2 regions of the Bradyrhizobium sp. USDA 4011 genome follow, and region 1 is predicted to be linked to the other one. Evidence: riboswitches for the same ligand, from Rfam matches in the RefSeq annotation. Region 1 holds a riboswitch; the other holds the start of a gene.
What was found. A riboswitch is a leader RNA that binds a small molecule or an ion and turns the genes downstream of it on or off. The one in region 1 is predicted to bind ZMP and ZTP.

Region 1 (15,583 bases):
CGCTACGGCGCGGCCAAGACCGATGAAAACGACAAGCGGGTCCTGTCGGCACGCCGCGAGCTCGGCTTCTACGAGGAGGAGTACAAGGACGTCGCCGGCAACATGCGGCAATGGCTGGTCAACAAGCTGCCGATCCTCGATGCCCAGGGCGACATCGAGAACATCGTCACGGTCGCGCTCGACATCGGCGAGCGCAAGCGCTCTGAACAGGAGATGCGTAAGGCGAGGGATTCCGCGGAGGCGGCGCTGCGCAATCTGCGGGAAACCCAGAATTCGCTGATCGAGGCCGAGAAGCTCGCAGCGCTCGGCCGCCTGGTCGCCGGCGTCGCCCATGAGGTCAACAATCCCGTCGGCATCAGCCTCACCGTGGCCTCGGCGCTGGAGCGCAAGACCGCGAACTTCGCGACCCAGGTCGAGCGCGGCGACCTGCGCCGCTCGAGCCTCAACGACTTCCTGAACACGGCGCGGGATGCCTCCTCGCAGCTGGTCGCCAATCTGAACCGCGCCGCCGAGCTGATCCAGTCGTTCAAGCAGGTCGCCGCCGACCGCAATTATTCGGACCAGCGCACCTTCGATCTCGGCGATCTCACCGAGCAGGTGGTGATGAGTCTGCGGCCTGGCCTGCGCAAGCACAATCTGACGCTCAACGTCGATTGCGAGCCGAACCTGATCATGAATTCCTATCCGGGGCCGTATGGCCAGGTGCTGACCAATTTGTTCCTCAACGCGGTCGCGCATGCGTTCCCGAACGGCAAGGCCGGCGAGGTCGAGATCCAGGTGCACGCCTCCGGCAACGACTATGTCGAGGTGGTCTTCGCCGACAATGGCTGCGGCATGAGCCTCGACGTGCGCCGCCGCGCCTTCGATCCGTTCTTCACGACGCGGCGCGACCAGGGCGGCACCGGGCTCGGCCTGCACATCGTCTACAGCATCGTCACCACGCGCCTCGGCGGCCGGCTCTCGCTCGATTCCGCGCCGGGCAACGGCACCCGCATTCAGATGATCCTGCCGCGCGTCGCACCGCTGGAGCAGGCGGCGGAGTAAATGAGCGATGAGTGGGTGGCGCCAGCTTTAGCTCCGTCATCCCCGCGCAAAGGCGAAGCCTTTGTCGCTGAGGTGCGAGCCTCTTCGGCGAGCCTCGAAGGACCGATGGCCACCGCCGGGCCGTGCATCCTTCGAGGCTCGCTCCGCTCGCACCTCAGGATGACGGGTTGGGCAGCTCAAGGGCAGGCCCGAGGATATCGACGGCGTCATGGTGTTCGGCCCGCAGGGCAAGCCGCTCGGCTTCATCCGCCTGCCGGGGCGCTGCGAGAACCTGACCTTCGGCGGACCCAACAACAACCGCCTCTACATGGCGTCATGCCATTCGATCTACGCGCTCTATGTCGAGGCACACGGCGCGACGTGAGACGGCGTTTCCAACGGCATCATTGCGAGGAGCGGTGGCGACGAAGCAATCCATCTCTCCGCTAGCGGCCCGCTGGATTGCTTCGCTTCGCCATCCTGAGGAGCCGTGAAGCGGCGTCTCGAGGGATGCACGGCCCGACTGGTGGCCGTCGACCCTTCGAGACGCGCGCAAGGGCGCGCTCCTCAGGGTGACGGATCTAGCAGCGAGTCTCGAAGAGCTAATCGATATCCGCGAGCTTGTGCAGCGTGGCGCCGAAGATCAGGCTCGCCTTGCCGACCAGCGCGGTTCCACTCATGGTGCCGCGGGTGTCGGTGAAGGTGCCGGAGACGCCGATGCCGACCGGCGCGGGCCCGCCGAACAATGGGTTGTCGGTCTCGCGTGGCGTGGTGTGGCGCTGCACGAGGACCTCGCCCTTGAACGCGTCGCCCTTCACCGTGTAGCTGCCGGTGTAATAGAGATAGGCATCGCCGCCGAGAATTTGCCCGTCGCGGAAAAGAATCACTCCGCTGCCCTTGCCGACGCGTCCGTCCAGCAGGGTCACGTGGATTGAGTACAGCCCGTTCTTCATGACGTCCCATGGTCCGGCTGCCGCGCCCGCAGCAATCCAGATTGGTTTTTTATGCCAAAGCGAGCAACCTCGTGCAATGAGGCAGGTTGATTCCGGGGGTATCCGGAGTGACCGTGAACCCTCGGTTCCTGCCAGGCGGTGTGACGGCGCGATGACAGCGGACCGTGCGCGCGAATCGAACTGGCCCGCGAAATGCATAGCTCTGATTGCACTGGCCGGTGAGTGCTGGAGCAAACACATGTCGGACTGGATTGAATCGGGCGGCCGTTTGGCGCGCCCTCGCAATGCCAATGGAACTTGGGCCCGTCGTGCGGGCCGTGTGATGGTGTCTCTCGGGCTGATGATGCTGGTGTTGGCGGCGGCCGTACAAATCGCGCGGGCGCGCGATCCCGACGGCCGCTACGCCAATTCGCCCCTCAAGGAATGGTTCGACGGTCTGCGCAGCGGCAAGGGACCGTGCTGCTCGGACGCCGACGGCAGCGCGGTCAGCGACGTCGATTGGGAATCGAAGGACGGGCACTACCGCGTGCGCCTCGATGGGGCCTGGGTCGATGTTCCCGACGAGGCCGTGGTCACCGAGCCCAACCGGGTCGGCCGCGCGATGGTCTGGCCGATCAAGAGCTACATGGGCGTGACGATCCGCTGCTTCATGCCCGGCAGCATGACGTAGCGGATCGGTCGTCGCTCACGCGTATTTCTGGTCGCGCTCGAGCAGTTCGATCGAGATGCCCTGCGGGCCGCGGATGAAGCAGATCCGCACGCCGGGGCGGATCGTGGTCGGCTCCTTGGTGAACTCGACACCCTTGGCCTTGATCTCGGCCGCGACCGCGTCGATGTCCTTCACGGTCAGGCCGAAATGATCGAGCCCCTGATACGGCGTCACCGGAGGGGCGTTGACGCCGTCGCCTTGCGTGACCTCCGCGATGAACACCTTGGCGCCGCCGAGCTGGACGTCGATGCGGCCGGGGCCGCGGATGATCTCGCCGCCGAGAATGTCGCGCAGCCAGGTCGCGGTGGCCTCGGGATCGGGACTGCGCAGATGAACGTGATCCCAGGTGACGACGGGCATTGCGATCTCCTTGTTGTTCTCGCGCGCGCTTGGGCGCGCAGCACTCGCTCTCTGCCGGCGCAAATCTAGCGAGCGGTCCGTTGGGATACCATCCCTCCATGATGCCAGCCGCAAGATTGTCGTCCCGGAATGAAACCATTCCGGCCGTCGGTGATTGATCTCGCGTGGCCGCTCGACCTGTGGCCGTGGCGCATGCTGCGATGCCTGCGGCTTCTGTGCTAGGTGGCGGCTTGATCGGGCGTCGAGGATGAGGGCACGACGATGCGGATCGGCTTGGCGTCGTTTCGAAGGTTTGCCGCCGGACGTCTCGGTGAGGGCGGCCTTTACGCCAGCCTGCTGGTGTCGGTGATCGTGGTCGCCGGAATTGCGGCGTGGTTCATGCTCCCCGAGCCGAGCGATGCCGGAAACCAGGATGTCTGGCCGGCGTCTTCCGCCGTCATCCGCACCGCGCAGGATGCATCGACCGGGGCGCAGCCTGCCCAAATCACAAATCAAGCCGCGAAGGATGCCCCGGCCGCGCCGGCGAGCGAACCGGCCACGGTCGGCGTGGCGACCGCCGCGCAGCCGGCCGAGGCCGCCAAAGCATCCGAGGCGGGTACTGAAAGATCGCCGCTGGACGGGCTGCGGATCGCCTCGCAATCCTGGCGGCGCGGCGGGCTGGGTTCGAAGGTGCTGGTCACCCTGACGCTGCGCAATGCCAATGATTTCGCGGTGAAGGATATCGAGATCGCCTGCGCCTTCGTCCGCGGCGACGGTAGCCCCGTGACCGAACGCAAGCGGCTGATCCCGGACACCATCGCCATGAAGAGCCGCAAGACCTACCCGCGGATGCTGATCGGGTTCGTAAATGTTAACGCAAACAAGGCGAAATGCACGGTCGTGACCGCCAGCCGCGCCTAAACCCAGCATCCCGAAAAAGTGACCAGGAAGTGACTTGTCGGGTGAACCGTAACGGCCGGGCAGGAACTAACTAATAAGCCGACCGTTAGAGAACGACCCGGGAGCGCGGATGGCGTCTGTCCGGGTGATCATGCGCAGACGATGAATTCGTTGCGCGATGAGAAGATGTCATCGCGTCGAGTTGAACCGCGCCCGTAGCGCGGGGGGAGCTACCAAAATGCCTGTGGCGCGTTATTTCCTGTTCGTTGGTGGCGTGCTGCTTGCGCTGCTCTTCGTCGTCAATGCCATCATTCCGCAGGAGGCCGTGGTCGCCAGCCAGGGCCTGTCGTCGCCCGCCGTCGACAGCAAGACCATGGTACGCATCAAGTCGACCCAGAAATTGCCGGAGCGGGTGGTGTACGACACCAACCTGCCGACCATCGTTCCGTCGCAGGTGAACGCGGTCGCCGCAGCGAACCCGGCGGCTGCCAGCGATGCGTCGGCGCAGGCCCGCGTCCGTGACACGTTCGCCCAGTTCATTCCGCCGGAGAAGGCTGACGCGCGCAAGGGGCCGGTCGTGGCCGAGGCGAAGCCGGCCGAGCAGCCGGTGCAGGCGCCGAAGAAGCGCAAGATCGCGCGCAGCCATACCCATTCCCAGCAGCCGATGCGGCTGGCCCAGCCCGGCATGTATCAGCCCTACCGTGTCGCGCAGCAGCAGCCGCGCATGGGCTTCTTCGGCGGTTTCGGTACCTGGTAGACAAGGACACGCCGCAACCGGCAATCGATGCGCCGCCGCAAACACTTGCGGCGGCATTTTCTTGTCTGCGATGCCAGCCGGGTAACCGGTTGGCGGCCGCTGCCCGGGTGGCCCGAAGTGGTTAGCGCGGCAGGCGCGGAATCTTGTCGGCGAAGCCGTTGTAGCAGGTCAGCCGCTCGTCCTCTTCCTTGACGAACCGGCATTCGGCGACGCCCTTGGCAGGGGCGGCCTTCGGCTTGGGCTGCGGCTTGAAAATCTCATCATAGCACATCAGCCGCTCCTTGGTGGCGTCGTCGATATCCTGGCAGGCCTGGAGCTTCTGCGCGACCGATTGCGGCTTGCCGGGCGCTGCGGCCTTCTCGCCCTTCTTGGCCGCCGACTTCTTGCCGACCTGGACCAGCGGCTTGTCGCCGACCATCGGCTGCGAGGCCGCCGCCGGCTTGTCGGCGGCGGGAGGTGGCGTGGTGGCTGGAGCGGTGCCTTGAGCAAGCGCGGCAGCCGGGCAGAGGAGCGCCAGCGCGAGGATGATATGTCTCATGGTGAAAATGTCCGAAGTGGCGTGATGACCGGAAGGATGGCGCCGGGGATCGGAAAAGTCCGGCAAGCGCCGAGGCTTATCGCAAGTTCTGCCCGAATCCTACCCCGGAGGGGGCCCGCCCGGCACCGATCCACCGGCAAAAGCAGGAGCAATTCGTCGCCGGTTCGGCCGCAAGCGAGCGTGATTTGCGTTTGCCAGGCCGGGCGGCTATGACGGCGCATCTGCGCGACTGGCGCTTGGATGGACCACCATCGGGGAGCGCAGAGACTGAACGCCGCGCGCCTGGGCACCGCTTCGAAACGGAGGTGCCATGACGGCGAACATTCTTGATGGGCATGCACATGCCCAAATTGTCATCGACAAGGTTGCGAGCGAACTGGACCGGCTGCCCCCGCGCGCCCGGCCTCACCGTCGTGCTGGTTGGCTGTGACCCGGCGAGCCATATCTACGTACAGAGCAAGGTCAGGATGGCCGAGCGGCTTGGCCTGCGCGGCGAGGTCGAACGCCTGCCGGATGACGCCAGCGAGGCCGATCTGCTTGCCAGGATCGACGCGCTCAACGCGCGCGACGATATCGACGGCATCCTGATCCAGCTGCCGCTGCCGGCGCATATCGACGCCTTGCGCGTGATGGCGGCGGTCGATCCTGCCAAGGACGTCGACGGCCTGCACGCGCTGAATGCAGGCCGGCTGTTTCACGGCGACGATGCCTTGGTGCCGTGCACGCCGCTCGGCTGTCTCCGGCTGATCAAGTCGATCCGGCCAGATCTCACCGGCGCTCATGCCGTGGTGATCGGCAGCTCCAACATCGTGGGCAAGCCGATGGCCGCGCTGTTGCTGCAGGAGCAGGCGACCGTGACGCAGACCCACATCCACACCCGCGGCATCAGCAAGATCTGCCGCCAGGCCGATATCCTGGTCAGCGCGGTGGGGAAGGCTGGCCTCGTGCGCGGCGACTGGATCAAGCCGCAGGCCATCGTCATCGACGTCGGCACCACGCGCGTCGAGAAGCCGGAAGGCGGCTACGCGGTGCGCGGCGACGTCTTCTTCGACGAAGCGGTGCAGGTCGCCGGCGCGATCACGCCGGTGCCGCGCGGCGTCGGCCCGATGACGATCGCCTGCCTGATGGAGAACACGGTGAAGGCCGCGAAGGCGAGGGCGGCGCGGCTGCAATAGCCGCGGGGGCTTGCAGCGCGACGCGAGCGGCCGGCGTCGCGCGCGCGTCTCTTCTTTGCGCGCGCAGTACGGTGCGCGAAGAACTTGACCCCGGAGGTCATGGAAAGCCCGCAGCATTGGTCTATCGTCGCGCGACAGACGGAGGCGCGCGTTGCTTTATGCGGAAGATCTCACCGAGGGCCAGACATTCCAGCTCGCCACCTACACGATCGGCGAAGCCGAGATCCTGGAGTTCGCCGGCAAATATGATCCGGTGCCGATCCATACCGATCCCGTCGCGGCTGCGGCGGGCCCGTTCGGCGGCCTGATCGCGAGCGGCTTCAACACCATTGCGATCTATCAGCGGCTCGTCGTGGACGCGATCTGGACCAAGGTGGCGGGTATCGTCGGGCGGAGCTTCGAGATCCGCTTGCCGAGCCCGGTTCGCCCGGGAGCCACGCTCACCGGCCAATCCCAGATCCAGAAGATTACCATCAGGCCGGAGCGGCGCGACGCCGTCGTGATCTTCAAGACCGAGCTCGTCAACGACGAGCAGCGTCCGGTTCTTGTCCTGGTTCTCGATGCGCTGATCCACATGCGGCCGGCGGAGCAGGGGCGGACGTAAACCTCCGCCCGGATCGATCTGGCCGCCCGGCGATGCTGCGGCTACCATGGTAAGCGCCAAAGCGTATCAATGACTTCGTCTTGATATGGCCGGGCTGCCGGGCGGCAAGTTCGTCGGTGCAAGACGGATGGTATGAGCGTGAAGCGCAGCAAGCAGACGCGGGGCGAGATCGAAGCCAAGCAGCGCAAGGTCGAGGAATGGCGTCGCACGCTGACGCAACGCGCAGCCGAACGGCAGCGCTTGCGCGACTACAAGATCGCGCTGGCGTGCGACGAGGTCCCCGTGGTCACGAGCCAGCTCGCGCCCACGAACAGTTATTCGATTCCTGATTTCGTCGAACGCGGAACCTATCGGCCCGAGCCTTTCGTCTGCAAGGATTGCGGTGTTGCCGAGGTCTGGACGCCGTTGCAGCAGAAATGGTGGTACGAGACCGCCAAGGGCGACGTGTTCACCAAGGCCGTGCGCTGTCGGGCCTGCCGCACCAGGGCGCGCGCACGCAAGTCCGCCGCGCGCCGCGTGCATCTGGAAGGGCTCGCCAGAAAGAAGCCTTCCGCCTCGTAGAGAGCGGGTGCACCCGACGTCGCGCCACACTTCACATAGCGATGGATGTGGAACCCGCACGCACGCGGTCAATGCATCGCGCGTGCGGAACGTTTCGTTGCCAGATCGGTTCGAGACTTCGGAGCCCCCGGCGAGGGGTGCGGGCGGGGAGGAACCAGCCAGGGAAACATCCAAAGGCCGGAACCAACAAGCAGGAGCAGCGGATGAAGCTTAATTCCACGCAAGTCAAGCAGACCATGACGCAACTGAACGCGCAGGTGCTTCCGGATGATCATCCGGCGGTGGCGCAGCTGAACAGCGTGTTCGGCGAGCACACATTCTTCGTCGACACCACCGGGCTCAAGGTGCTCGAACCCGCCCAGACCTCCGACATGCCGGGGCAGACCGGCGAGGTGGTGAGCCTTGCCGAGTGGAGCGATCCGGAGCTGACGTCGCTGCGGCCGCACGAGCCCGAACCGACCGGCGTGCTCATCACGCTTGAACCCAGCAAGCACTAGGAGTGTTTTCGTAATCGGCCTTCTTGATGCTGACAGTCTCCAATGTCACATCAAGAGGTGCCGAAAGTCACATGGCAAATCAGCGTCGCCCGCGTATGCATCGGTTCGAGATGGGGTACCAGGCGGTGAGGGCCAGATGGGGATCGTGCGGCGCTGGAGCTCTGACGAGGACGAGAAGCTCAGAGAACTCGCCAGGGCCGGTAAGAACGCTCTCGAGATCAGCAACGAACTGACTCGCAGCGCTTCGGCCGTGCGCCGGCGCGCCGAGGTGCTGTCGGTCCTCATCATGGCCAAGGCGTTTCGCGCGCGTCCCTCGCATGTCGCCACCCATCTCGAGCGGGTCGCAATTGACGCGATCCGAAATCGCCGGCCGTTTCCCGCGGGTGTCGGCCCGAGCACCATTGCCGGAATGATCGAGAAGGGCTGGATCCTACCGGAGATGGGACGGAAATATCGCGTCACCGGCGCCGGCGTGGAGGCTGTCCGCCGGAAGATCCCGAGCGGGTGAAAACCGGCGGCGGCAAGAATCTCCGCCCGGGATGCGCTTGCGCCGTTGAGGGAGGGAGCCCGACCTCGGTCTCATCGACGGCGATCACGGCCTGCGCGGTGCGATGCAGGATCAGCTGCTGGTGCGCTACTACGCTAGCGTCATCGTACATCCCGACATCCACTCCCAAGCCTGTCCGGATACGACGCTGCTTTGGAAGGCGCTGAAGGAATTCGAAGCACCTGGCTTTGATACGTTCGAATTCATCAGGCAGTATCCGTCGGTGAACGGCTCGTTCCTCGGCATCGGCGCGATGAAGCGGCGGTCCGTCGCGATCTAGCACCGGAAGCCGGGCGACATCCGCAATCACGAACTTGCCGGCCGCTCGCCCAGATTGAGCTTGCTCTTGTCGCCGCCGGCCCACGCCAGCGTCTTGGGGTCCATCACGCGGAACCAGAGCGGCGGGATCGCAGCCAGGCCGAACATGCCGGTGTAGCCGTTCGGCAGCCGCGGGATATCGTCGAAATCGCGCAGCGACTGGTAGGGGCGCATCGGGTTGGCGTGGTGATCGGAATGACGTTGCAGATGGAACGTCATCAGGTTCGAGACGATGTGGTTGGTGTTCCAGGAGTGGCGCGGCTCGACCGCCTGGTAGCGGCCGTTCGGCAGCTTCTCGCGCAGCAATCCATAGTGCTCGACGTAGTTGGCCTGGGTCAGCGCGTACCAGCCGAGGAAATGGTGCGCGACGATGAATGGCGCGACCTTCCAGCCGAACAGCGCAATCAGAATGGCCGCGACGACGAGCGTCAGCGCAAAGCCCTGCAGGATCTCGTTGTTGACCGACCAGACCGGCTCGCCGCGCCGGGTCAGCCGTTCGGCCTCATTGCGCCAGCCGCGCTTGAACGCGCCCGGCAGTTCACGCGTCGCGAAGGCATAGATCGATTCACCGAATCGCGCGCTGGCGGGATCCTCCGGCGTCGCGACCCAGGTGTGATGGCCGCGATTGTGCTCGACGCGGAAATGGGCGTAGCCCACCGCGCAGTTAGCGAGCATGCCGAAGAAGATGTTGAGCCGGTCAGCCTTGTGGCCGAGCTCGTGCCCGATCAACAGCGCGCCGCCATTGATGGTGCCGACGCCGAGCAGCAAAGCGACGTAGGACCACCACGGCAGCTCCTGCGTGCCGAAGAAGGCGATCAGGGCAACGTAGTTGATCCATGGAAACACCACGGTGATACGCGCCAGCCGCAGATAATAGGGATCGGCCTCCATCGCGGCGACCACTTCCGCCGGCGGATTGTGGGTGTCCTCACCGAACAGGACATCGAGCAGCGGGATCAGGATGAAGATGAAGACGAAGGGAATCAGCGTCACCAGCGGATTGTGCGTCCGCAGGAAGAGCCAGTAGGACAGTAGAGGGATCAGCGGCGGGATGAACGAGAGCATCCACAGATAGCGCTTGCCGTCCCGGTAGGTGATCGTTTCGCCAGCGGCATTGGTGCCCGTGAAGATCATCGCATTCCCCTCCCAGCATCTCTTTTCGAGGCGGCGTTCGCCGTTGTTATGCTGAGGATGCCGCGAGGCGGGCCTGCGCCGCCAGTTCCCAATGGGCCAATTTTGTGGCATTTTGCGCCAAGCCGGTTCCACCGGGTGTGTTCGGCTGCTCGCGAGGGAGGGCGCCAAGGCAATGCAGGGGTCGGAGGCCGATGCCCTTCGCACGCCGGTGTCCGTGAGCTATGCGCGGGCGCTGGTGCGGGCGTTCGGCAAGACGCGGGGCGAACGCGACGAGCTGCTGCAGGGCACTGCAATCCAGCAGGACGTGCTCGACCAGCCCGGCGCTCACATGCCGGTGTCGTCGCTGGTGATCCTCGCCGCCAACATCACCCACCGACATGGCGAACTGTGGCCGTTGTCGGCCGCGGCGGTTTGGTCGACGTCGCTGCAGGGGGCGCTCGACGTTGCGACCAGGACGGCGCCGACCATCGCGGATGCGCTCAACACCGGCGCGCGCTTCGGTTCGACCCGCGCGCCCTTCATCCGCAACCGGCTGCGCACAACGCCGCGCTCGATCCAGATTGAAATCTCTCCTGCAGTGGCGATGGATGGCGCGCTGTGGCGCGCCGTTGCGCTGGCGGTCAGCCTCAATGTGCACGCGGTCTATGCGCAGCTGCTCGAGGATGCGATCGACCAGGCGACGTTGCAGTTTCCCTGGCCGCCGCCTGCGGGCGCGGAGCGGCTGATGCAACATTATTCCTGCGCCGTGAGGTTCAATGCCGCCGCCTTCATCTTCGACGTGCCGAAGGCGTTGTGCGCGCGGCCTTCGCCGTTTGCCGATCCGGAATTGCACGCCAAGGCGATCGAAGCGCTAGAGGAGATCGAGAGGCCGCGCTCGGACACCGCGGCACTGGCGCGGATCGTCGAGAGCCTGATTGCGGCGCGGCTGCCGCAGCGGCTCGGTGAGGAGGAGGCCGCGCGCCTCGTCGGCACCTCGCGGCGGACGTTGGTGCGGCGGCTGGCGGAGGCGGGCTGCGCCTTCCGGCCGCTGCTCGACGGCGTGCTGCGCGAGCGTGCCCGGACAATGCTCGCGACGGGCGCCCAATCGCGCGACGAGATGGCGGCCGCGCTCGGCTACACCGACGCCACGAGCTTCAGCCGCGCCTGCCGCCGCTGGTTCGGCGAGAAGGGTTTGCGCAGCTAAAGCGCGATGAGAACAGGTTGAATCGTCATCGCGCTTTAGCTCCTTGTTTGAGCATGATCTTTTCGGAAAACCGCTTCGCACTTTTCCGGATCATGCTTTAGCTCAGCGGCGCGCTCTGGCGCGGCTGTGCAGGCGCTCCACCTTGCGACAGAGGTTGGACGCCGGACGGATCGTCGCGCTTGCGCTTGGAGGTCCACGCGACAAACGGGTAGGCCAGAAGCGCCAGATAGCTGGAGGGCATTGGATGATCGACGCCGAATGCCTTCGGATACTGCCCCTTCGGAAGGTAGGCGCTCCCGAACAGCACATCGTAGAACGAGAACAGCCCGGCGAAGTTCTTGTCCCTGGCTGCCGTCTCGCTGCTGTGGTGCCAATGATGAAATTCCGGCGACACCAGGACGTGGCGCAGCGGTCCATAGTTCAGGCGGACATTGGCGTGAACCAGCCAGGCCTGCCAGTAGTAGACGAGCAGGTAGGTCCCGATCGCTTCGGTGGAGAAGCCGAGCGCGTAAAGCGGAAACAGCGCGCCGGCCTTCATGAACATCACGTCGAGCGGATGCTGGTGAATCGCGGCGAGCCAATCCAGTTCCTCGACCGCGTGATGAACGGAATGGATCTGCCACATGGCGGGCACGACGTGCAGGATGCGGTGCGTCCAGTAGACGCCGAGGTCGGCGATCAGGATCACAAGGGGCACCTGAATCAGATAGGGAAGATCGCCGATCGTCTGCGTCACTGCCGCAGGCAGGATCGATTGATTGACCAGAATGGCCGCCGTCATGATGGCGAGCACGCCGGCGAGCACCAGCCCCCCGTTGATGAACAGGAAGGCCATGTCGGTCAGCAGGCCATGCCTTAAAATCTTCTGAGGCCTCGCGGCGAACAGTCGCTCGAAAGGCACGAAGACCAAAACCGCCAGCAAAAGCTGAGTCAGTCCAAATAAATCGCGCATTGAAAATGGCCGCCTGAAATGGCGGTAGCCTATCATCTCGGCTCCCAACAGCGTCAATAGGAAGGAAAGCCCAAGCTGAAGGAGCGTTAATCGGCCCGGTTCGCATCAACTCAAAAAGTCGATTGAGCTCGCTCAACCGCAACTTGGTACCGGCCTGCATGTCGGCCGCAAACTGGCGGGCGACCTCCCGCCGGATCTCGATCGGCTTTCGGGGCTTTCGTCGATAGTTGCGGGTCGGCGAAAGTTGTTGTGGCTCGCCACAAGACCAGCCGTGCCGGACCTATCTGCCGGTCAGTGCATGAAAGCCACGATCAGCGCAATCGTGACCAAGACGTATGTGCTGGTAACGGTAATGCCCAGGTATAAGCGCTCCATAACGGCCTCGCTGCCTTTCAAGGTGAGGTGCAGCCCTCTCGTTGTTCATCGTAGCGCTTGCTGCGCACCGAGAACTTGGTATTTCGACTTACGGGGGCTCTACGGGAAAGCCATCGGGATTAGTCCTTGCGGACGACGGTTTTGCGTAGATCCCGCCTGTCGCTGACACGCGCGATGGGCTAATTCAGCGACGGTGCATCCAGGGCACCACGACTTGGAAACTGTTGCTTGCTTGCATCAAGGATCAGGACGTTCGGGATAGTCATTGGCTGGCTAACGCTGGCCTTTATTGCGTTCGCCACATTGTCCCCGATCCAGGACCGCCCCTCGTTTGCTGCTGATCCGCACGTCGAGCATTTCGCCGCGTTCGCGGTGATGGCACTGGCCCTTGTGGTGGGTTATCCCCGGCGCGCCATGCTGGTCGCACTCTTGGTCGTTTTCAGCGCGTTCACGCTCGAAGCGATGCAATTGCTAACCCCTGACCGGCACGGCCACCTGGCCGACGCAATCTTCAAGGTTGCGGGAGGCCTCGCCGGTATCGGGGCGGGCCAGCTTCTACTGCTGCTCGTTCTGCGCAAGCTGTCCAGCCGGTGACTTCAACCGATGAACTTCGGCCAAGCAGCTTCTCCAGGGGGCGAGAAGGGGCGCGCCTTGCTGAAGCGAGCATGACAGTCAGACGCTGACGGCCTCCGTTCAAATGAGGCATTCGTTCGGAGTTTGATGCCGCGTCTACGCTCGTCCTAGCTTCGTTTCAGACGAGCGATCCTCTTGTAGTCGATCCACAACTCGACGAATTCGTGCTCGTCCAAAAAACTCTCAGCTCGGCGCTTTGCCTCATCGTCGTCACTGCAACGAAGTTCATACGTTGCGCGTGCGACGCCGGCCGGGTCTACTCCAAATGCTACGTAAGGTTTGCGTTCTTCAATCATCTTGTCCCCATGACCTAAAGGCAGTCCGATTGACGCAGCTTGGCGTCGAAGATGTCATTGCAATCGATGAATCTCAAATAACGATAGAGGCCGCTGGCCGCTGAACAGCGGCCTCCTGGACCCGATTTCAAATGAAAGTCTTGGCAACAAAAATCGCCGCCGAAGGTCCGATATTAGTAGAGGGCAAATGCGCAATGCAGTGAAGTCCAAACACGCTCATCCACACAGGGAATTGTTGTGACGTTGCGAGCGCGACACACTTCTGTGACCTTGGAGCGATCTACATCGCCCGCCAATCTCGGTCAGAGCCCGGACGGATTATCGATTTCGTGAGCGCCAGTACGATCATTGCGCCGACAAAAGATCGCAAGAGCTTTTGTCGGCAATTTGGAATTGCGTTCGCAATCAAGTTTATGAGGATTTCGAGTGGCTCGTGCAAGACGGTCGTCCGAACCGCGGAACCATGGTCGATGTAAACGGTGATCGCGGGCTCGTTAGTTTTACGAGCTTGCGCCGATGGCGATTGGAGCGAAGCGGAACGCACGGGGCGTTCGGCGCGTGTGTGCGAGTTCACAAAAGCATCGAATGCCAAGTGCTATACTTAGCAAGATATTGCGGTCGTTCATATTGCTGAAGGAGTTTGCGGTGAATTACACGGCACCGATACAGCCAAGGTTCCTGGTTCGAAAGGGAAGCACCGACTGGATGGTTTACGATCGACAACGCAAGGGGGCGGCCCAATTGAACGACTACAGTTTGGCCGAGAAACTGACGAAGGAGCAGGCCGAGCAGATCAAGCAGAGGCTGGCAACTTGGAACTCTCAGCCTACTTGGACCAGCCCGAAACGCTCATCGCGAAGTTGATGACCTCGCCCGGTCCTGCCGAGTATCGACCCACCGAACCTTGTCGCAGGAAAGTGCGTTTGAGGTGCGCCGAGATGTCGTACCAGTCTCGGTCGGGAAGGTCGGAAAGCTTCGGCCGGCCGTTGTGGTGTTGGCAGCCGACGCAGAACACCGGCACCGAGAGGAGCCGGCGCCAGGGCCTGTACGCCAGCTCCTCCGAAACGGAGACCGTCAGACGTTCCCCAAAACGGTCCCGTCCCTCTGAGAAGCCTGCGCCGACCTACTTGCTGATTTGCTAACGGCCTCGCTCGGCTAGTTCTCGACAAGCGGCGAATAGATATCGTTTTCCGGCAGGCTGGGCGGGAGTAACGCTTAATGGCGATGCTTAGGGGCGGAACGAGCGGCGATATCAAAGGTAGTCTGTGGGCTTCCGACCCTTACAGCTTGCTCGCAGCACGAAAACGATCATCCAAGAACGAAACCGGTTCGTCCCAAGCCATTGTACGATCGATGAAAACGATGGCGCGCTCGGAGAGATTCGAACTCCCGACCCTCGGAATCGAAATCCGATGCTCTATCCAGCTGAGCTACGAGCGCGTTGCGGGTCGATTATCAGACTTGGGCTGTCGGGGCCAGCAGGGACGGCACGGCGTCCACGCCTCCCGCCGGCCTTTGGTTGAGCTTCAGAAGCAGGGATGCCGGCGATGATCCTGGCCGATATAGGCAGCCGAGCCCTGGTAGCATTTGTTGGTCGACGGGCCGTCATAATAGGCGAAGCTACCGGCGGCCGGGCCTGGGCCGTAATTGTGCAGATAGCTGATGTGGTAGGGCAGGCCCCAATAAGCGTGGTGGTGGTGATGCCGGTGGTGGCGCGGGGTGACCGAGAGGTCGGCCGCTGCCGCCGGGGTGAGGGCCGGGATGGCCAGGGAAACGGTCACGGCGAGGGCGGCAAAAAGCTTGGTCTTGGTCATTGGCGGCCTCCTGGTAGTCACGTTGGAATCGGCTTGCGTAGCCGGTCCAAGTTCCTCTGGCGCTTCATTTAACCCGGAATCCCGCCAAAAGCTGCGGGAAATCAGCCACAGCGCGCCAAATTTTGCCTTTTTGGGGATGCTTAACGGATTGCCAACACAGTCCGGCCAGAGTCTTGCGGTCAGGTCCGCCCGGGCCGCCTTTCCCTCGGTTTCGAACATTCCATGCGCATCACGCCCCTTGTTGCCCTGCTGCTCTCGGTTCTGGCGGTCACGCC
Region 2 (15,583 bases), 5.2 Mb from region 1:
CTCACAAGAGACGATTCTCGATCCTCGACCCGGGTCTATTGGGGTAGCAGGGCGCGGAGCGGTTTCTATATCGACCGCGAGCTTAGAGACCTCTGCGGCGGCGGCAATGGTATCGAATATGTGCCGGTCCTCTCCGACCCCGATGACATCTGGACCGGACGCACTGGGTTGGTCCATGAAGCGGTGCTACGCGACTTCACCGACCTGTCGGATTTCGACGTCTACGCCTGCGGGAGCCCGGCGATGGTCGACGCGACTTACGAAGCTCTGAGCGCGCGCGGCGCCCGACCAGATCGCTTCTTCGCGGACAGCTTCGATTATTCGGTGGCCGGCCGCGCGCCAACCCATTCAATCCAGGAAAGGTTTATCTGATGATCAGAATCAAAGATCTATTCGTCTATCCTATCAAGTCCTGCAAGGGCATCAGAGTAAGTGAGATTGAGCTATCCCGGACCGGATTTCTCGGCGACAGAAACTGGATGATCGTCGACGAAGCCGGAGTGTTCGTCACCCAGCGCGAGTATCCGAAGCTCGCCCTCGTGGAGCCGACACTCTCCGAAAGCAACCTGACTCTGAACGCACCCGGGATGACCACACTTGTCATTCCGCGCCAGGCGCCGGCGACACGGAGTCGCGAGGTCGAACTGTTCGGGGAGAAGATGCCATCGCTTTTTGCCGGTGATGAGCCCTCGAAATGGTTCGGAGAATATCTCGGAGGAAATTTCCAGTTCGTTTGCCGCGACCCGGGTTTCCTGAGGAAGGGTGGCGTTCAATACCCATCGAGGGATGAGGCTCCGACCAGTTTCGTCGACAATTACGGGATCCTAGTGATCTCGGAGGCCTCACGGAACGACCTAAATAAGCGTCTCGTCACCGGCGTACCGATGAACCGCTTCAGGCCGAACATTGTCATCGAGGGCGTCGACGCCTATGGCGAGGACTATTTCGCGAGAGCACGCGTCGACGACATCACACTCCGTTTCGTCGACGTCTGCTACCGTTGCAACATGACCACGATCGACCAGGAGAAGGCGGAGTTCGGCCAAGAGCCACTCCAAACGCTCGGTCGTTACAGGGGATCGAAAGCCGGCGTCCGCTTTGGCAGTTACGCAGCAGTGGCCGGCGGCGTTGGGAAGAAGTTGACGGCAGGAAGTTCGCTGGAGATTGCTTTGAATTTCTGATTTGCCGGCATGAAATAGGCGGGTACGCATCTTCTCATTGGAAAAACCTCCCTGCGTCATCAGACAAGACGGCGCCCGCCGGTGCCCGCCGGATGCGTACCGACCTTGTGATGTAATATTCAGCCTTGGATGTGCGGCAGATCAAAAACGGTGCGCATCTTCTGGCTCGGGCCATCGAGCGAGTGCGGTCGCGTCCGGTGCGAAATCACGCAGATCGAGCCAACCGCTTGCGCGAGAACGCGGAACACAACCGTCTAGATAGCCTCGCTTAAGAATATAGTAACGGACGATCGCAATCGCTCCGCTCTTCGCGGCCAAGCGACCGCAATCAGAGATAATCCGCAATCGCAGTGGTGTTCGGGCGCCTGCGTTGCGTCACGGTCGGCCGGGTGGGTGTTGCCTTACTCAAGATCTAACTCTACAGGTCATTCGCTCAATTCAGGAGAGGAGCCCGGCAAGTGAATGCCGGGCTCGAGTTTGTGAGAGCCCATGCCAAGCTCTCACCCTCCGGCCAGGGGCGCCGAAGCTGAATTCCTCGAATCTGCCTCTCGCCCTAGCAGCGATGCTGAGGTCGTCAGACAATTACCGCTCCGTCACGGAAAGAACATCTTCTTGATCGAGGCACCGATCGCATATTTCGGATCGACTATGTTCCCTGTACCTACCCCGACTTTTCGAACTATCGAAGTCTGGACCAGTCTCCTTTTCCCAAACTGGACGACGCGTTCGACGTCTGGAGCTGATACCGTTCGCAGAAATAATCGCGATTTCCTTTAAGATCCAAAGGCAAGACGGCGTGATCCGCTTGATCAAGATTTCGGATGGTCGCTCTGCTGGGCTTTGACAGTCCGTCAGACGTGAAGGCGTCCAGCATGGACATCTTCGTGCTCGGAGCTGGCGTCAATCTGAGAAAATCACTGAAGATCTCCGCGGAGGACAAGAACTTGGAGCTGGTGTGTTTTGGAACCACGCCTGCGCTGCTGTCACTTGCTAAGCAGCGCGTACCTGCCTGCATTCTCTTGATTTTCAGTGCAAGTCCGCTTGGCATGTCGGCCTTGAAGTCGCTGCGCTCGCAAAACTTCCCGTCGCCGATCATCGTAATCGTGGACAAGCCAGACCTCGCAGTGGCGGTCGAGGCGATGCGGAACGGAGCTTACGATGTCATCGAGAGGACACGTTGCGTAGATTTACTCGGCGAGGCGGAGGCGGCGATTGCTCAAGCGGCTTTGATCAGGACGGCTAGTCCGAAATCAAACACGCTCCAACCTTATCTACCAGGGCGTGAATTGCTTACACCCCGCGAGCAGGAAATTCTCGCGAGAGTGGTTCTTGGGGAGACAAGCAAGGAAACTGCGAGATTCCTCAAAGTAAGCGCCCGCACAGTCGAATGTCACCGCGCAAAGATCATGCGGAAGCTGGACGCACGAAATGTGCTTGAGCTGTATCGTCGCGTCTTGCGAGAAGCCGTCCTGTCAGCAGATCGAGGTGGATAGCTGCTTCGATTGACTCCAGGGCGTGGATGGCAATCTGCTTTGAGATCGTCGAGCCCGATTGCTTCGCGATGGAGGTCCGCCCATTCGCCTCGCGGCGGGCAACGGAGCCGGTCGGGTCGATCGACCGATACGCAGCGCTCTATGCGGCTTGGACCGATTCCAGGAATTTTCTGACCTGAGATTTCAGACGCGCGCTCTGCTGCGTTAGCGCGCCGGCCGAAGTAAGTACCTGCATGGATGCAGACCCTGTTTCACTCGCCCTACGCTGCACGTCTCCAATACTTGACGCAACCTGCTGGGTGCCCTGCGCAGCGCGCTGGATATTCCGCGACACCTCTTGCGTAACGGCTTGCTGTCCTTCGACCGCAGTCGAGACTGCAGCGGCAATATCGGGGCAATCGTGGAGCTGATTTCCTGGATGGCGTGCACAGAGCCCCGCGTCGTGGCCTGAATGCTGCTGATCTGCTGACTAATTTCGCACGTCGCCTGGCCGTTTGTTCCGCCAGAGCCTTACCTCGGCAGCCACCACGGCAAATCCACGCCCGGCCTCGCCTGCTCGAGCGGCCCCTATGGTGGCGTTCAATGCAAGAAGGTTCGTTTGCCCAGCAATCGTGTTGATCAATTCGACGACGTCCCCGATCCGCGTGGCCGCACTAGAGAGCGCGTTGATCTGCTCGTTTGTCTTCTCGGTCTGTACCACGGCGGCGGCAGTCATCGCGGCCGACTCTCGGACGCGCACACCGATCTCTACCACTGAATGAGCGAGTTCTTCGATCGATGCGGCGACCGATCCGACGTTCGTGGAGGACTCATCGGAGGCCTGGGCGACAATGGACGAGAGCGCCATCGCACTCACGGCTGTCTTGGAGAGGCTGTTTGCGGCGAGTTCAAGGTCGCCCGAGGCTGACGAGACTGCATCCACGATTTCGCCAATGTCGCCCTCGAAGCGTTGAGCAAGCTCGCGCATATAAGTTCGGCGCCGCTCGTGCTCCACCCCTTCTGACTCCGCCTTCTCTCTGCGAAGGCGCTCCGCCTCGATGATGCTGTCCTTGAACACCTGAACCGCATTGGCCATCTCGCCCACTTCGTCATGGCGGTCCGTGCCGGGGATCGATACTGAGTGACCTCCGGTCGCCAACACCGTCATAGCGGCGGTCAATGAACGTAACGGCCTGGTGATCGACCGCGCTATCATGAGGGCGGCTCCGACCATCGCAACAAAGATCACGGCTCCGCCCACGAGGAGGAAAAGGCGGATTCATGCATATTGCTCATCAGCCGACTGTTCGATCTGCTTGGCCATATCCCGATGCCGTGCGAGCAGTTGCGCGGCCCCTTTCTTGACCTCATTGAATAGCGGCAGCACTGTCGTGGTGATCTCAATTCCTGCTTGATCGTAGTCACCAGACAATATCCTGGCAGCCAATGGTCTTAGACCGTCTTCGACCAGCTTTGTCTCGGAAGTCTCGACCTGGGTCACGACATCGGTGAAGTACGTGCCCGGCTGGAACTCCTATAATCACGGAGCGCATTGTTCATGATCGCAACAGCCTTCTCCATCGCTTCCGTATGGAGAGTAACCGGGTGATTGTCACGCTTCGCTGCGGGAATTGCTGGATTATGCTGGACGGCCAACAGAAGCTGACGGAACGTCTCCTGCATCGACTCGTTCAGTTTGGACGTTTGTTCGATCGATTTTAGTGCATCAGTTTCAGTACGAGACAACATGGCCTGTGTCTTAGACGTCGATCGACAGCAATCACACTAACCATGATTAACCCAACAACGTTGATCGCAATCAGCAAGGTAATACGTGCGCCTATTTTTAAGTATGGCATGTTGCGATCCGATTTTCCGGCTGGGAGGAGCTAGACCACGATCCCCTGGCCTAGCTAACGTTTTGCATTGGCGTAGACGAAGTCTCGGCCTCACTAAAGGCTTCTCGCGGCTTAGTTGCCTAGGCAGCGCGTACGTTGACGAGGAATTTTGACACCTCTGTCTTGAGGCGATTAGAGTCGAACGACAGCGTCTGCGCGGCTGATAGCACCTGCGAAGACGCAGAGCCCGTCTCTGTTGCGCCGCGCTGCACTTCAGTGATGTTGGACGACACCTGTTGAGTGCCCTGCGCCGCCTGGCGAACGTTCCGCGAAATTTCTTGCGTCGCCGCGCCCTGCTCTTCGACCGCGGCTGCGATCGTCGAGGAGATCTCGGAAAGCTTCTCGATGGTACCGGAGATTTCCATGATGGAGTTGACCGAGTCCCGCATCGCTGCTTGGATACTGTTAATCTGCTGATCGATTTCACCGGTAGCCTTTGCAGTCTGCGTCGCCAAAGTCTTTACCTCCGAAGCCACGACCGCGAAGCCGCGACCCGCGTCCCCGCTCGGGCGGCCTCGATGGTTGCGTTGAGCGCGAGTAAATTGGTCTGGCTGGCGATAGTGTTGATCAACTCGACGACATCGCCGATTCGGGTAGCCGCCTTCGACAACTCGCCGACACGCTCGGTCGTCACGCGCGCTTGACCGACGGCCTCACTAGCCATCCGAGCGGATGCTTGGACCTGACGGCTAATTTCGTTGACCGACGATGACAGTTCCTCAGTTGCAGCGGCAACCGACTCAACGTTGGTCGATGCTTCTTCGGAAGCTGCGGCCACAGCGGTAGACAACTCTTGCGATCGCGCCGCCGTACCCGACAAGGTGCTAGCCGATGCCTCGAGTTCAGACGACGCGGAAGAGACATTGTTAACGACTTCGCCGACCACCTTCTCGAATTCGCGGGTGATGCTGTCGACCCGAAGACCACGCTCGATCTTGGCATCGGCTTCCTCGGCCGCTGCCTCGTCAGCAACTCTCTTGACGATCAACGCCTCCTTGAACACTTGCAGAGCGTCTGCCATCTTCCCCATCTCAGTTTTCTCGCCACGATGGGGAACCTCAGCGGTGAGGTCGCCTTGGCCGAGAGCCTGCATAGGCTCCATGATCGAAGCAATGATGTTCGAGACGTCGTGAACAAGATAGGCGCTCATGGACACGCCAACGACGGTCGCAGCCAATAGGATGGTTACGACCAACCAGAACGTCGAGTTATATGCATCGGACGCGGTCCGTGTTTCGGCGTCAGCACCTCGATTATTAAGGGCAACGTCTTTTCCCAGCAGATCTTCCGCCTTCGTCGCCACTTGATCGGCGGACACGGCCGTCTCATAGGCGTCGCGAAGAGAGTCCTCACGCGACAGCGTCATGACCTTCGTTGAAATCTCCCGATAGGAAGCCCAAGTCTTGGCCCATTTCGTCGTAGAGTGCGCGCTCTTCTGTTGAGGAGATCAACGGCTCATAGGTCCGGCATATCTCGTCGTGGTTCTTATTCATTTCCTCTAGATTTTTTTCGATCGCCAACTTCTCTTCAAGAGTTTGGGCCAGCATGTGCTGACGCACCGCCGCTCGGTAAGCGAGGTTACTCGCCCGCAGTTCACCCAACGTACGAATGCTGGGCAACCAGTTGAGGGTAATCTCGCTCATGCTCGTGTTCATTGCCTGCATCTTCAGAAGGGCGAGAACACCCATGCCGGCAAGCGCGACAATGAGGATCGCCACAACGGCGGCAATCTTCGAGCGAATGGAGAATCTGGAGAACATTAGCAATTCTCTTCTGAGAGAGGGTGGATACCGGGTCGATATGTCGATGCTACATACAAATTGATTCAAGCTTCGGCAGCGTTAACATCCCGCGTAGGTAAGATTACGTACGGGGCACGCCGGTATTTTGTGGCACCGAAGTTTCCCGCGACAACGATTCCTACTTCTCATCTTCTCCAAAACTCCGTGCAAATGCTGACCCGCCCCGTTGGACATGAGGGAGCTCGATGCGTCACGGATCTTTTTCAGAACTCACTTATGTCGCTAAAGTTCGGCTTCGGAGGGCACGAGGATCTTCGGACAAGCGCTTGGCGCCCACTTTCAGGCCCTGCCCGCGAGCAGTCCGCGAACTGGTAGTTGCGGAAGGTCCACAGGTCGGCTAAATCCTGTTTCGCGAAGAGCTCCCGTGCTCATTCGTCCTATCGTGCAACTGGCGAGTTAACGTGGAATCGACCACGGTGAAGCGCGATGGGTTCATGCCGATCGCCTGGGCAACCAATCTGCTGAGATAACAGCGAGTTGAGGAGCCCGAGCATGTCGTCATTTCGCAATGAATTGTCCATCAACGATCCAGAGATCGCCGCCGCCCTTGCGGGAGAAGAACGCCGCCAGCAGGACGGCGTCGAACTGATTCCATCCGAAAACTACACCTATCCGGAAGTGCTTGAGCTGCTCGGGTCGGTCTTCACCAACAAATACTCGGAGGGGTATCCGGGACGTCGGTACTACGGCGGACAGCAATATACGGACGAGATCGAAAATCTCGCACGCCGACGGGCGTGTTCGCTTTTTCGCGCCGAACACGCCAACGTGCAGCCTCTCTCTGGATCGCCGATGAATCAGGCCGTCTATCTCGGTCTGCTCCAACCCGGCGATACCATCCTCGCGATGGATCTGTCGCACGGTGGCCATCTCACCCATGGCGCGCCGGTGTCCCACATGGGTCGCCTGTACAACTTCACTCGTTACAAGACGAGCCCATCAAAGAGCGGAGAAATCGATTTCGACGCATTGCGCGCAATCGCAAAGGAAACGCGTCCCCAAATGGTGTTGTGCGGCTACAGCTCCTATCCGCGCGACCTAGACTATGCCGCCTTCAAACGCATTGCCGACGAAATCGGTGCGCTGACGATGGCTGACGTGAGCCACTTCGGCGGATTGGTTGCCGCCGACGTTATGCACAATCCGCTCGATTCCGGCTTCGACGTCATGACGACGACATCCCACAAGTCGCTACGCGGGCCCCGTGGCGGGATCATCCTGTGCCAGAAAGAACATGCCGGTCGGATCGACGCCTCCGTCTTTCCCGGCTTGCAGGGCGGACCTCACATGAACGTCGTGGCCGGAATTGCTGTCACGCTCAAGAGGGCGGCAACGTCGGATTTCCAGGCCTACGCGCGACGAGTCTTGCGCAACGCAAAGGTGCTGGCCGGCGCGCTGATGGAGCGCGGGATGAAACTCGTCACGGATGGGACGGACAATCACATGATGGTCATCGATACCTCAGCGTCGGTCGGAATCGATGGACGAGCCGCCGAGGAAATGCTCGATGCGATGGCCATCACCACGAACAAGCAGGTGATTCCGGACGATCCGCGCCCGCCGCTGAGGCCTAGCGGTGTCCGCCTCGGCACGCCGGCGGCGACCACACGAGGAATGGGAGATTCCGAGATGCGTCGTATCGGCGAATTCATTGCGACCGCCTTGAACGCCAAGGGAGACGATGCGGTCATCGCGCGGCTCAGATCAGAATGCGTCCAGATGTGCCGGGCTTTTCCTGTCCCGGGTGTGGAGTCCAGTTTCGGACCGAACTAACCGCCTGCAAGCAAGCCCGGCAGGGGGTCGGTATACAAGACCGAGGTCGGGCGCCAACGCCCGACCTCGGTCATGCTTACCCACTGAACTTAGTTGGACGACTGGTCGCTGCTGCCCTACCGCGCGTGGCGCGTTCGCGCGCGAACGCCGATCGAGGAATACAGCACAGTGGATGCAGATATCTCTGGCAAGAACCGCTCAATATGCGTCAGATAGGTTGGCCTGATCTTCTCTGTGCGCAGGCAAATCGACTGCCTGTACTCTCAGCCAACAAAAGGAACAGGGGTGGCGAGCGCGTGCTTTCGGTGGGCACCGAGAGCGCTGGCGCACGAAGCCTTCTGTCATTTCATCGCATCGATCAAAGCTGTCGTTACGGCGTCAATCGACTGTGAGGCGTCAACTGTCCTCAGTAATCCTTTGGCTGAATAATATTCAGTAAGCGGCCTCGTCTGGCTTGCGTAGGCAGTCAGACGCACGCTGAGCGCTTCCTTATTGTCGTCCGCTCGCACTGCTTCGCCCCCCGCGCGGGCCTGCATGGCCCTCCCCAGGATCCGGTCGAGCAACTTCGCTTCACTGACCTTGAGTTCGATCACGCAATTGAGCTCGTGTCCGTCGACGACCAGGAGCTGGTCGAGCATTGTGGCCTGCGTAACTGTGCGCGGAAACCCGTCAAGGATGAATCCATGCGCAGCATTGGGCTGAGCAATTCGCCCGATGATCAATTCCACCACCAAACCGTCAGGAACGAGTTCGCCACGTTGCATGATGTCTGCCACTTTCAGTCCGATCGGAGTTCGCGCGGACACTGCCGTCCGCAGCATGTCTCCGGTCGAGAGCTGAGGAATCGCGAGCATCTGGGACAGTCTGAACGCCTGCGTACCCTTCCCGGCGCCGGGTGGCCCCAATAGTACAAGTCTCACATCACTTCTCCATCGACCAGATTGTCCTGCGGTCGTTTGGCCGAACGCGGCGTCAATCAACCTGCGCGCTTCATTCGGCGCGCCCCAGTGCCGTCAGCCGCACGGCAGACGTTCATGCGTCGCGCACGCTATCGCTTGTTCTGTCGGTTCTTCACGAGATCGTCGACCACGGCAGGATCGGCCAGGGTCGAGGTGTCGCCGAGGCTGGAGGGCTCGTCCTCGGCGATCTTGCGCAGGATGCGGCGCATGATCTTGCCGGAGCGCGTCTTCGGCAGGCCGGGCGCGAATTGAATGAGGTCCGGCGAGGCAATCGGGCCGATGTCCTTGCGGACCCAGGCGACGAGCTCCTTGCGCAAGGCCTCGGTCGGCTCGGTGCCCTTCATCAGCGTGACATAGGCGTAGATGCCCTGGCCCTTGATGTCGTGGGGATAGCCGACCACGGCGGCTTCCGAGACCGCCTCATGCGCCACCAGCGAGCTCTCGACCTCGGCGGTGCCCATGCGATGGCCGGAGACGTTGATGACGTCGTCGACCCGCCCGGTGATCCAGTAATAGCCGTCGGCGTCGCGTCGGCAGCCGTCGCCGGTAAAATACTTGCCCTTGTAGGTCGAGAAATAGGTCTGCTCGAAGCGGGCATGGTCGCCATAGACCGTGCGCATCTGGCCCGGCCATGATTTGGCGATGCAGAGATTGCCCGAGGTCTCGCCCTCCAGCGTCTTGCCGTCGGCATCGACGATCTCGGGCACCACGCCGAAGAACGGCCGCGTCGCCGATCCCGGCTTGAGTTTGGTCGCACCCGGCAGCGGCGTGATCAGGATGCCGCCGGTCTCGGTCTGCCACCAGGTGTCGACGATCGGGCAGCGGTCGTCGCCGACCACGCGGTGGTACCACTCCCAGGCTTCCGGGTTGATCGGCTCGCCGACCGAGCCGAGCAGCCGCAGCGATTTGCGCGAGGTCTTCTTCACCGGCTCGTCGCCGCCCTGCATCAGCGCGCGAATCGCGGTCGGCGCGGTGTAGAAGATGTTGACCTTGTGCTTGTCGACCACGTTCCAGAAGCGCGAATTGTCCGGGTAGTTCGGCACGCCCTCGAACATCAGCGTGGTCGCGCCGTTGCAGAGCGGCCCGTAGAGGATGTAGCTGTGGCCGGTGACCCAGCCGACGTCGGCGGTGCACCAGTAGATGTCGCCGTCGTGATAGTCGAACACGTATTGATGCGTCATCGACGCGAACACCAGATAGCCGGCGGAGGTGTGCAGCACGCCCTTCGGCGTTCCGGTCGAGCCCGAGGTGTAGAGGATGAACAGCGGATCTTCGGCATTCATCGGCTCGACCGGGCAGTCCGTGGTCACCATCTCGGCGGCCTCGTGGTACCAGAGGTCGCGCGTCGGGTTCATGTCGATCGCACCACCGGTGCGCTTCACCACCACGACCCAATCGACGCCGCCGGTTTTGGCGATCGCGGCATCGACATTGGCCTTCAGCGGCACCTTCTTGCCGCCGCGCAGGCCTTCGTCGGCGGTGATGACCACCTTGGAGTCGCAGTCCTTGATGCGCTGGGCGAGGCTGTCCGGCGAGAAGCCGCCGAACACCACCGAGTGGATCGCGCCGATCCGCGCGCAGGCCAGCATGGCGTAGGCCGCTTCCGGAATCATCGGCAGATAGATCGTGACGCGATCGCCTTTCTTGACGTTCCGCGTGCGCAGGATGTTGGCCATCTTGCAGACTTCGTCGTGCAGCTGGCGGTAGGTGATGTGCTTGGATTCGGAGCGGTCGTCGCCCTCCCAGATGATCGCGGTCTGGTCGCCGCGCTTCTCGAGATGGCGGTCGATGCAATTCCAGGCGACGTTCAGCACGCCATCCTCGAACCATTTGATCGAGATGTTGCCGGGCGCGAAGGAGACGTTCTCGATCTTGGTGGGCGCCTTCATCCAGTCGACGCGCTTGGCCTGCTCGGCCCAGAAGGCGTTCGGGTCCGCGATCGAGCAGGCGTACATGTCCTTGTACTTGGCCGGATCGACCCAGGCGCGCTTGGCCCATTCCGCGGGGACGTCGTAGACCCTCTCAGACGTTGGCAGTGCCCCCGACTTCTTCATTTCGCTTCGCCTTCTCCAAACAGCAACAGCCCACTGTCCGCGACACTGCTGCTTCTCGACTTCTAAATAGCGGAATCAGCGCGCCGCGTTTTGGGGGATCATCTCGATTTCGTTCAACCAAAGACGTAGGCAGGCGCGAGCCCGGGCTTCAAGCTTGAATCGAAGTGACTTGTACTCACGTCTCAGCTTGCACACATCGATGCCAACAACGGCGAGTTCACAGGTGTGACCTATCAGCCAGCGCTCAAATCCGACTGAACCCAATTCAGGGTGGAACTGAAATGCGATCGCATTGTCCCCGAAGGAGAACGCTTGATTCTCGCATATCTGCGTAGATGCAAGCCGCACGGCTCCCGAGGGAAGATCGAACGTATCGCCATGCCAATGGAGGACGGGCTCGCCTAGCAAGCTCGCCAGGCAGGACCGGTTGCCATCACGAGTCATATCTACGGGAAAGAACCCGATTTCCTTGTCGTTTGCGGGATAGACGCGGGCGCCCAGGCTCCGGGCCATTAGTTGGGCTCCGAGACAAATTCCCAGTGTTGCTCGCTTATGGCCAAGCCGTCTCTCGATGTAGTCGGCCTCGACCTTCAGAAACGGATATTTACTGTCATCGTAGGCACCGATAGGACCTCCCAGAATGACAGCGATATCGTCGTCACCAGGATCGAGGCTGCTAAGATCGTCTATTCCGGCATCGACATAACGAACGTCAAGTCCGCTTTGTCGGAACACATCCTCGAAAGCGCCGAGATCTTCAAAGGCAAGATGCCGGATGGCTACAACAGTACGGGTCATCAGACTAGCGAAGCCGGTTGCCTAGTTTGCATCAATCGATCGAAAGCCGAAACCTACGAGAAGTGCGGCGGACAACGGTGCAAGGAAGAACAACCATACTTGTGCAATAGCGTGCTGACCGACGAACAGAGCGGGTCCCAGGCTACGCGCCGGATTCAACGACACCCCCGTCACGTTGATGAACGCAACGATGATTACCGCAAGCAAGCCCCCGATCGCCAATCCCGCAAGATCGCCCATCGACTTCGTCGAAGTAGCCCCTAAAATCACAACGATAAAGATCGCTGACGTAATGAACTCGGTCAGGAAGGCGGACAGAACATCGTACTGCCCGAGATAATTGTCTCCCCACCCGTTTTGACCCAGGCCGGATGATGGATCGAACGAGGTCCCGATCTTACCGCCCATAATAAGGACCAAAACACCCGCACCAACGACACCACCAGCGAGCTGAGCTACGATGTATCCGGGAATTCGACTGGACTTAAAGCGTCCAGCCGCCCACAGCGCCACCGTCACGGCTGGATTGATGTGACAGCCGGATACTGGTCCCAATGCATAGATCAATGCAGTCACGGTCAGGCCGAAGGCGAGACCAATTGGTAATGCGCCAATCGGGATTGCAGATCCGTATGCCCCAACAACCACCGACCCGCATCCGACAAACACGAGAATTGCGGTACCAATGAATTCGGCGATGTATTCCTTCGACATTACTGTCAGGTCCTCTTCAGAGAGCTTTTGATACATGGTCACCCGCGGCTGAACCGCGGGAATTTGAGATTGCTCAGGCGCAGAGTATCGCGGCCGCACGGCGAGGCCCTGCGGCTGCTATCCCTACCGTCTCGACGTCCTCGATCGTCTCCGCCTCAGATCTGCGGATGTTTGCCGATCCAAGGGTTGGCGGCCTCGTAAGCCAGCGCAGCGTGAAACACGGAGGCATCCTCGTAAGTTCGACCGACGATTTGCATCCCCGTCGGCACGCCGGAGCTCGCGAAGCCGCTTGGAACGGTCGCCACCGGGCACGGACTCATCAGATTGAAGGGATAAGTCATGCACCAATTGATCATTGCATCCCACGGCCGGCCATCGATCTTGAAGGATTTGTCGTCACACTGATGCCAGGCAGCAACCGATGGCACGGCAGTTGTCGGACACAGCAGAAATTCGTGCTCTTGAAGGATGGGGCTAAGCTTCTTGTACATCTCGGTTCGAACGAACTCCGTTTGCTTAACCTGCACGTAGTTGTGCTGCATGCCGCGCTCCAGCAGCCCGCGAACGTAAGGATCCATCTCGTACTTCCAGCGAGGAAGGTGCTGCCCGGCGACCGACGCAAACAGTCCCTCCCAGTGGGTCATCCAGGCATCGTACGAACCGAGATTCCAGCCGACGTCGACCTCGACGATCTCGCAGCCAAGTGATCGAAAGACGTCGACCGCAGCGAGCGTATTCTTCCGCACCTCCGGATCGACCGGGAAGTAACCGAGATCCATGGAGAAGGCGACCTTCTTGCCCTTCATTGACCCGCCCTTCAAAGGCACGTCGATCTTGGGCTTCAGCGACGCCATGTCGTCCGGATGAGGTCCGCTCATGATGTTCTGCATGATGATCGCGTCCCCTACCGAGCGCGTGATCGGGCCCAGATGAAGGATCCAATCCAGATTGGTCGGCAACAGGCATCCGGGGTTACGCCCAAACGGCGGCTTGAAGCCGAAGACACCGTTGACGGATGAGGGAATGCGGATCGATCCACCGCCGTCGTCACCGTCCGCAAGGGTCGTCATACCGGTCGCCACTGCCACGGCCGAGCCACCGGAGGAACCACCCGAACTGTATTCGGTGTTCCAAGGATTTCGTGTCGCGCCCCAGAGCGGGCTGTGGCAATGGCCTGTATGCGCGAACTCCGGCGTCGTCGTGCGGACGTGCAGAATAGCACCGGCATCCAGAAGTCTCTGAACGATCGGAAGCGTATAGTCAGCTCTGACGCCCTCGAAGATCTTGGAACCCCATGTCGTAATCTCATCCTTCACGGGATGCAGATCCTTGATGGCCAGCGGGATCCCCTCCAGCGGACGCGGATTGCCGCCTCCGCGGGCGTAGCGCTTCTCCGCCTCCTTCGCCTCTTCCAATGCCTTATCGAAATACATGTATGTCAGAGCGTTCACCTTCGGATTCGCCGTCTCACACCTCGCGATGACCGCATGCATGAGTTCGACAGGCGACAGTTGCTTCGCCTTGAACGCCTCTACGGCCTGCTCTGCCGTGATGTAGCAAAGATTGGAATCCGTGGTTGCGGCGAGAGTCGTTGTAGCGGCCATTTGTGCATCCTCCGAGTTTTAGCTTGCACTCATCAAGTTGCGCGCGAGCTCTCTGCTCGCACCCAATTCGTCCTGATCGACGTTCCGTACGATCCGTCCCATGTCCATTACGTAGGCGCGCCGAGAGAGAGCAGCAGCGAAGTCAAGATTCTGCTCCACGAGCAGAATGGCGAGCGACTCCCTGCTCATCAGATTCTTCAGCACGCCGATGATCGTATCGAGAATCGATGGCTGAATGCCTTCCGACGGTTCATCCAGCAGCAATACGCGCGGTCGACCGACCAGGGCCCGCGCCAGCGCAAGAATCTGCTGTTGACCGCCGCTCAATCCGCCGCCTCTCGAGCCAAGATGTGGCTTCAATGCAGGCAGCATTTCGATGAGTTCGTCTACCCGCTCTTTTCCCTTGCCTTGTGCAAACTGCGTGACCTGAAGATTCTCGATCACACTGAGGTTCGGAAAGATCGCGCGCCCCTGCGGGACATAGCCAAGACCAGCAATCGAAATACTGTTAGCCGGCAACCTGTCTATCCGCTTCCCTTCGAGCCATATCTCACCGTGTTCGGGGCGAACGAGCCCCATGATAGTCTTCAGCAAGGTGGTCTTACCGGCGCCGTTGCGGCCAAGAACGCTTACGATCTCCCCAGAGCTTACGGAAAACGAGACACTCTTGAGAATGGCAGCGGATCCGTAGCTCGACGACAGCTCGTTGACCAACAGCGCCGCATCCGCGCGCTCGAGATTGCATATATTCTCATGCGGCATGAGAGCGCCTCCCAAGATAGGCGTCGATCACCGCGTCGTCGCGGACCAACTCATCGAACGAGCCCGAGCGGAAAACAATCCCCTGATGCAACATCAGAACGGGGGCCGAAAGCGATCTGATGAACTCCATGTCGTGTTCGACCACGATGAGGGTGTGATGCTCCGAGAGAGCATGGATCAACGCAATGGTGCGACGCTTGTCTTCGTCGCCCATTCCGGCACCTGGCTCATCCAACAGAACAACCGACGGGTTTTGTACGAGCAACAGCGCTATCTCCAGCCACTGCTGTTCGCCGTGCGACAGGTTTTTGGCCACGTCCCCTACACGATGACCCAATCCTACCCGTTGCAGGACGGCCCCGAGCTCCTGAGGATCGCTGGAGATCATTGCGGCCAACAACATGTTCTCCCGTACGGTCAGCTCGGGGAAGATGCACGGCACTTGCATCTTGATTCCGAGGCCGCGGCGGCAGCGTTGAAAAGTCGGCATCTTGCTGACGTCGGCGCCGTTTAGGACGACAGTGCCTTGATCGGGGGCGTGCCTTCCCGTCAGAATGTTGAAGAAG

Region 2: it holds a riboswitch for ZMP and ZTP, as region 1 does, so the genes downstream of both, ACVW1C_RS12530 (serine hydroxymethyltransferase) here and ACVW1C_RS37530 (bifunctional 5,10-methylenetetrahydrofolate dehydrogenase/5,10-methenyltetrahydrofolate cyclohydrolase) in region 1, are expected to answer to the same signal.

Annotation. Positions count from the first base shown of each region.
Region 1 is NZ_JBSSGG010000001.1:7,914,576-7,930,158, forward strand. Features, by position in the region: gene ACVW1C_RS37490 (PAS domain S-box protein) at 1-1,044, shown strand, start outside; partial or broken gene ACVW1C_RS37495 (SMP-30/gluconolactonase/LRE family protein) at 1,208-1,408, shown strand; gene ACVW1C_RS37500 (GrlR family regulatory protein) at 1,626-1,976, opposite strand; gene ACVW1C_RS37505 (hypothetical protein) at 2,215-2,646, shown strand; gene ACVW1C_RS37510 (VOC family protein) at 2,662-3,045, opposite strand; gene ACVW1C_RS37515 (hypothetical protein) at 3,307-3,945, shown strand; gene ACVW1C_RS37520 (hypothetical protein) at 4,163-4,681, shown strand; gene ACVW1C_RS37525 (hypothetical protein) at 4,803-5,219, opposite strand; ZMP/ZTP riboswitch at 5,435-5,514, shown strand; gene ACVW1C_RS37530 (bifunctional 5,10-methylenetetrahydrofolate dehydrogenase/5,10-methenyltetrahydrofolate cyclohydrolase) at 5,561-6,394, shown strand; gene ACVW1C_RS37535 (MaoC/PaaZ C-terminal domain-containing protein) at 6,546-6,998, shown strand; gene ACVW1C_RS37540 (zinc-ribbon domain containing protein) at 7,137-7,559, shown strand; gene ACVW1C_RS37545 (hypothetical protein) at 7,763-8,056, shown strand; gene ACVW1C_RS37550 (hypothetical protein) at 8,193-8,564, shown strand; gene ACVW1C_RS37555 (hypothetical protein) at 8,668-8,883, shown strand; gene ACVW1C_RS37560 (alkane 1-monooxygenase) at 8,910-10,055, opposite strand; gene ACVW1C_RS37565 (helix-turn-helix domain-containing protein) at 10,228-11,238, shown strand; gene ACVW1C_RS37570 (sterol desaturase family protein) at 11,336-12,190, opposite strand; gene ACVW1C_RS37575 (VanZ family protein) at 12,794-13,159, shown strand; tRNA gene ACVW1C_RS37580 (tRNA-Arg) at 14,858-14,934, opposite strand; gene ACVW1C_RS37585 (hypothetical protein) at 15,021-15,308, opposite strand; gene ACVW1C_RS37590 (hypothetical protein) at 15,531-15,583, shown strand, end outside.
Region 2 is NZ_JBSSGG010000001.1:2,671,744-2,687,326, forward strand. Features, by position in the region: gene ACVW1C_RS12495 (2Fe-2S iron-sulfur cluster-binding protein) at 1-372, shown strand, start outside; gene ACVW1C_RS12500 (MOSC domain-containing protein) at 372-1,181, shown strand; gene ACVW1C_RS12505 (response regulator transcription factor) at 2,054-2,674, shown strand; partial or broken gene ACVW1C_RS12510 (methyl-accepting chemotaxis protein) at 2,814-3,875, opposite strand; gene ACVW1C_RS12515 (hypothetical protein) at 3,933-4,154, opposite strand; gene ACVW1C_RS12520 (hypothetical protein) at 4,151-4,402, opposite strand; partial or broken gene ACVW1C_RS12525 (methyl-accepting chemotaxis protein) at 4,632-6,311, opposite strand; ZMP/ZTP riboswitch at 6,728-6,811, shown strand; gene ACVW1C_RS12530 (serine hydroxymethyltransferase) at 6,846-8,126, shown strand; gene ACVW1C_RS12535 (adenylate kinase) at 8,468-9,046, opposite strand; gene acs (acetate--CoA ligase) at 9,175-11,139, opposite strand; gene ACVW1C_RS12545 (glutamine amidotransferase) at 11,215-11,937, opposite strand; gene ACVW1C_RS12550 (aquaporin) at 11,959-12,687, opposite strand; gene ACVW1C_RS12555 (amidase) at 12,807-14,255, opposite strand; gene ACVW1C_RS12560 (ABC transporter ATP-binding protein) at 14,274-15,017, opposite strand; gene ACVW1C_RS12565 (ABC transporter permease subunit) at 15,007-15,583, opposite strand, start outside.